Planctellipticum variicoloris: one gene and its partner. The protein of the gene in region 2 binds, or shares a complex with, the protein of the main gene of each other region. Links are inferred from orthologs where the notes say so. Each region holds a gene or a part of one and is shown on either strand. Other genes may lie near its edges.

What was found. The genes of interacting proteins can lie anywhere in the genome.
Region 1: the proteins of SH412_RS07125 (region 2) and mnmG are in contact, whole or in part, in a solved structure (PDB 9HIP), measured with the Escherichia coli proteins. The link is inferred for Planctellipticum variicoloris from one-to-one orthologs.

The regions. Positions count from the first base shown.
Region 1 is NZ_CP130886.1:4,079,974-4,082,877, forward strand. It holds mnmG (tRNA uridine-5-carboxymethylaminomethyl(34) synthesis enzyme MnmG), read right to left. Parts: upstream 2,458-2,904; coding sequence 544-2,457; downstream 1-543. Other genes in the region: SH412_RS15830 (response regulator), read right to left, coding at 1-3; SH412_RS15840 (T6SS immunity protein Tdi1 domain-containing protein), read left to right, coding at 2,696-2,904. UniProt on the Escherichia coli protein: NAD-binding protein involved in the addition of a carboxymethylaminomethyl (cmnm) group at the wobble position (U34) of certain tRNAs, forming tRNA-cmnm(5)s(2)U34.
Region 2 is NZ_CP130886.1:1,808,007-1,810,840, reverse strand. It holds SH412_RS07125 (tRNA modification GTPase), read left to right. Parts: upstream 1-641; coding sequence 642-2,027; downstream 2,028-2,834. Other genes in the region: SH412_RS07120 (CTP synthase), read right to left, coding at 2,287-2,834; SH412_RS07130 (DUF1501 domain-containing protein), read left to right, coding at 1-434. UniProt on the Escherichia coli protein: Exhibits a very high intrinsic GTPase hydrolysis rate. Involved in the addition of a carboxymethylaminomethyl (cmnm) group at the wobble position (U34) of certain tRNAs, forming tRNA-cmnm(5)s(2)U34.

The DNA.
Region 1 (2,904 bases), 2.3 Mb from region 2 along the record:
CATGGGCTGATCCATCCTTTGCAGCGGCCCGCTCAACGGCGCACGGGCGCGGGGCAATGACCTCTCCAGACTCCCTCCGCGAGAGGACTGGCAAACTCCGTTTCCGCCAGGATGGACTCGATCGGTTCCAACCGGAGCACTGGACGGCCGAAACCTCGGCGTGCACCGGAACTGGCAGGCTCTGCACCGGGTGTTGCCATCCTGGTTCAACCCCCGGCTGCCACCTCAACGACTGATAAATCCATGAACGCAGAGTTTACCGACTTTTCCGCAGAGCCCGATTGTATCCATTCTGTCAAATCGGTCAACGTTCTTTTGCTTCTTTAGCCCCCCCGAGGATTCCCGCCCCCCGAAGTCCGCGCAGATTCTTAATCCTCCCCCCGGTAGCAGCTTACGGTCACCAGTAAAAAACCCCCGATCCTCCCGACCGGGTCAATCCTCCAGACACAGCGTCTCTGGCATAACGCCAACACGCGATCGGCAGGATGCAATTTGCCATCAGTTCCAGGGGATTCTGCGAAACACGCGCAACGACACCCTGCGTCAGACTGGCGCAGAAGAGGCGCCGGTGAGCCGCTCCGGTTCGCGGAGGTAGAGCATCAGGACGGTCAGGTCGGACGGCGTAATCCCGCTGATACGCCCGGCTTGCCCCAAGTCCGCCGGCTTCACCTTCGCCAGCTTCTCCCGGGCCTCGCGCCGCAACTGGGGGATGCCGTGATAGTCGAACGCCGCGGGAATCCGGATTGATTGCGTCTTCTGATGCTTTTCGATCTCCAGCGACTGCCGCCGGATGTACCCCGCGTACTTGACCTCGATTTCCACCTGCTCCCGCGCGCGATCCGTGATGGTCAATTCCGCCACGACGGACAGGCGTTCCGCGAGCCAGCTCCAGTCAACTTCCGGACGCCGCAACCACTCTTCGAGCGTCGGCCCCTCATGCCGTTCGCGACTGAGCAGATGGTTGGCGGCGGCGATTTCCGCTTCGTGCTGCTCAAATCGTCGCCAACGCTCGTCCGTCACCAGTCCGATGCGCCGGCCGAGCGGCGTCAGCCGGCGGTCGGCGTTGTCCTGCCGGAGCAGCAACCGGTACTCGGCCCGGGACGTAAACATGCGGTAAGGCTCGTCGACGCCACGCGTCACCAGGTCATCAATCAGCACCCCCAGATAGGCCTGGCTGCGGTCGATGATCAGCGGCGGCTCCTCCTTCAACTTGAGAGCGGCGTTGATGCCCGCCATCAGCCCCTGCCCCGCCGCCTCTTCGTAGCCGGTCGTGCCGTTAATCTGCCCGGCGAAATAAAGACCGGCGACCCGCTTGGTTTCGAGCGTCGACTGGAGCTGCGTCGGCGGGGCGAAGTCGTATTCGACCGCATAGCCGTAGCGCATGATCTCCGCCCGCTCCAGCCCGCGGACGGAGCGGATCAGTTCGTCCTGCACGTCCCGCGGCAGGCTGGTCGAAATGCCGTTGCAGTAAATCTCCCACGTATTCCGCCCTTCGGGCTCCAGGAAGATGTGGTGCGAGTCCTTCTCGGCGAACCGCACGACCTTGTCTTCAATCGAGGGGCAATACCGCGGCCCGGTCGACTGGATCTGCCCGGAATACATCGGCGCCCGGTGCAGGTTCGCCCGGATCAGCGCGTGGACGTGCGGGTTGGTCTCCGTCAGCCAGCAGGGGAGTTGCGACTGCTCGATCCGATCGGTCAGAAACGAGAAGGGCTGCGGATCGGCGTCCCCCGGCTGTTCTTCCAGGACGGAGTAATCAATCGTCCGCCCGTTCAGCCGGCAGGGGGTCCCGGTCTTGAATCGCTGCAGCTCGAACCCCAGTTCGCGCAGCGAGTCGGACATCGTCGCGACGGTTCCATCGCCGGCCCGGCCGCCGGCGGTCTTCGCCTCGCCGGTATGCATGATGGCCTGCAGGAAGGTCCCTGTGGTGACGATGACCGCCCGGCAGCGGTAGACGCCGCCTCCCCGGACGGCGACGCCAGTGATGCGTGCGTTGAGCGTTGAGTGTTGAGCGTTGAGGAATTCGTCTTCTCTCTGACTCTCATCTCTCAACTCTCCCCTCTCAACTATCAACCCTTCCACCGTTTCCTGGCGCAGCGTCAGTCCCGGCTGGTCTTCGATCCGGCGTTTCATCTCGAACTGGTAGGCCTTCTTGTCGGCCTGGGCGCGGGGGCTGTGCATGGCGGCCCCCTTACTCCGGTTGAGCATGCGGAACTGCAGCCCGGTCGCGTCGATCACCCGGCCCATTTCACCGCCGAGGGCGTCGATCTCGCGGACGATCTGCCCCTTGGCGACGCCGCCGATGGCGGGATTGCAGCTCATCTGGCCGACGGAGTCGCAGTTCATGGTCAGCAGGACGGTGCGGGCGCCGAGCCGGGCGGCGGCAAGGGCGGCCTCGCAGCCGGCATGTCCGGCGCCGATGACGGCGATGTCGTAGTCGTAGTGGGAGGTGGGCATGGGGCGGGATTCGGGATTCGGGCTTCGGGCTTCGCAGAGCAGACGCGGATCGCTCATTGCGGGACTGGGTATTGTGACCGTTGAAAGCGAGAAGTGCGAACGTTCCGGGCTTGAGGCATTCGCAGCATTTTTTTTTGCGGCAGGGTCTTAACGAGGCCGGCCAGCCAGAGTACTGTACAGTTTCAAGCGGCATGTCCCGATCATTCCACTCCGTTTCCCCTCAGTTCGCGAGTCTGCCATGCCCATCACGATGAACGACCTGACGATCAGTCCCGACGGCATTGACTTCGATTCCTTGCTCGAGCACTGGGAGTGGGCCATGCCCGAGCCCATGCGACCCGTCCTGCTCACCGCCATGGGAGATGCCTTTGCACAAGGCGAATCCAAGGCCGTTTACTTTGTGGACGTCATTGGCGGCGAAATCCGCCCCGTCGCCGATGACGGCGC
Region 2 (2,834 bases):
CCGGCGAAGACATCACCAATACGCTGCCGATCAAGATTCAGCAGATCGACCGCGCGCTGACGGGATTGATCAAGGATCTCAAGCAGCGCGGGCTGCTCGATGAAACCCTCATCGTCTGGGGGGGCGAATTCGGCCGGACGCCGATGGCACAGAACTCCCCCAAACAACCGTTCGTCGGCCGGGACCATCACCCGTATGCCTTCACCATGTTGATGGCGGGGGGAGGAGTCCGTGGCGGACAGACTTATGGTCAGACGGACGACATCGGCTACTACATCACCGAGAACCCGATGACCGTCCGCGACCTGCAGGCGGTCATCCTCGGCCAGCTCGGCCTCGACCCCTGGAAGCTGACGTACCCCTGGCAGGGCCTCGACCAGCGATTGATCGGGGTTGAAGGAATCGCCAAGGCTCCGCCGGAGCTGGTCGGGTAAGGCCGCAGGGTGGGCTGTGCCCACCGATTCCATGATCTTCGCAAGGGAATGGTGGGCACAGCCCGCCCTACAAGTGACGCCACCTTCGACATTTGACATTTCGAGCGAATCGCCGGAGGAAGAATGGCCGGGCGGGCCCGGCCATTCTTTGCCTGGGCACTTTCCGATTCCTTGACGGCCGCGACGCGATTCCCGACCCTACGCCGCATGGACCTCCACCTCGACGATACGATCGCTGCTCTCGCCTCCGCTCCGGGAGGCGCGGCCCGCGGTATTCTCCGCATCAGCGGGGCTGGGACCGCCGCCGCGTTGCGGATGCTCAGCCCCGATTTTGCCGCCTCCCCGCTCGCCAGCGCCCGGCGGGCGGAGAGCGCGCCGCTCGACATTCATGCCCCGTCGATTCGTACGCCGATCCCCGGACGCGTTTACTGGTGGCCCACGAAACGGAGCTACACCGGCGAGCCGCTGGCGGAGCTGCATCTGCCGGGCTCGACGCCCCTCCTTGAAGCGGTTCTCGGGGATCTGCTGCAGAGCTCGACCGGCGTCCGCGGCGCCCGCCCGGGCGAATTCACGCTCCGCGCATTCCTGGCGGGACGCATGGATCTCCTACAGGCCGAGGCGGTCCTCGGCGTGATCGACGCCCACGATCACCGCGAGCTCCAGACCGCCCTCTCCCAGCTCGGCGGAGGACTCTCAGGCCAGCTCGGAAAACTCCGGCACGATCTCATCGAGCTGCTCGCCGATCTCGAAGCCGGCCTGGATTTCATTGAAGAGGACATTGAATTCGTCAGCCGGGCCGAACTGACCGCCCGCGTGGCGGTCGCCCGCCATGTCGTCGAGTCCCTGTGCGAACAGGCGGCCGACCGCCTGCAATCCCGCTGGCGACCGCGGATCGTCCTCGCCGGACTCCCTAACGCCGGCAAGAGCACGCTCTTCAATCACCTCTGCGGGACGGACGCCGCGATCGTCTCGGCGGTGGAGGGGACGACGCGCGACTTCCTCATCCGCCCGGTGTCGTGGCAGGGGCTCGACTTCGACCTGATCGATACCGCCGGCTGGGAAGCGACGCTTGAAGGGATCGCCGCAGCGGCGCAATGGCAGCGGGCCGACCAGACCAATCGGGCCGACCTGCTCCTCTGGTGCACGGCCGCCGACCTCGACAACGACCAGCGCGACGCCGAAGAACAGCTCTGGCTGGCTCTGGCGGATGGGTCGATCCCGGCGATTCGCCTCCTCACCAAGGCCGATCTGGCAAAGTCCCCGCCCGGAGTTCCCGAGGCGCTTCCGGTCAGCATCCACAACGAAGCCGGGCTTGCCGAGCTCGCGGCGAAGATGACGCAGAAGCTGACTTCCTCAGCCGCCCGCGGCCCGCAGTGGCTCGGGATGACCGCCGCCCGCTGTCGCGAAACGCTCTCCGCTACCGCCGCCGCCCTCGCGCGCGCCGAGGATGTCGCGAGCCAGCCGACCGCCGGCGACGAACTGCTCGCCGTCGAGCTCCGCGACGCTCTCGACGGACTCGGCCAGATCCTCGGCGTCGTCTACTCCGACGATCTGCTGGGCCGCATCTTCAGCAAATTCTGCATCGGCAAATAGCCGCCGGCGAAGCTGGCTTGCGCTTCGAATCAGGAAGAAGTTTTACCGCGGAGGCGCGGAGGACGCGGAGACCGAGAAGATCCGGAAAGTGAAAAGTGAGTAGTGATGAATGAGTCGTGCAAAATGAAGGAGTCGCCACCCGGCAGCGGATCACGTTCTCCGTCACTTTACACTCATCACTACTCAATACTCACTTTTCACTCTCCTGATTTCTTCTCCGCGACCTCCGCGGCAAATCCTCCTCTTCCGGAGCATTTCCTCACGTCGCGTTCGAAGCCCGCTCCTGATGCCGGGCCAGCGCCGCACCGATGAAGCCGTGGAACAGCGGGTGGGCCTGCATCGGCTTCGACTTGAACTCGGGATGGAACTGCACGGCGACGAACCACGGGTGAGCCGGGATCTCGACGACTTCCACAAGCTTCCCGTCCGGGCTTTTACCGCTTTGAGCTAGCCCGGCATTGGTGAACTGGTCGCGGTAATCGGGATTGAATTCGTAGCGGTGCCGGTGCCGCTCGGAGACTTCGGGCACGCCGTAGCAGCGGGCCGCGAGCGACCCTTCGGCGAGCACGCAGGGCTGGGCGCCCAGCCGCATCGTCCCCCCCTTGGTGGTCACCGACTTTTGCTCTTCCAGCAGGCAGATCACCGGGTTGCCGGTATCGGCCGCGAACTCCGTGCTGTTGGCGTCCGGCAGCCCGAGCAGGTTGCGGGCGACTTCGATGACGGCGATCTGCATCCCCAGACAGATCCCGAAGTACGGAATCTTCTGGGTCCGGGCGAACTGGCAGGCCCGGATCTTCCCTTCGACGC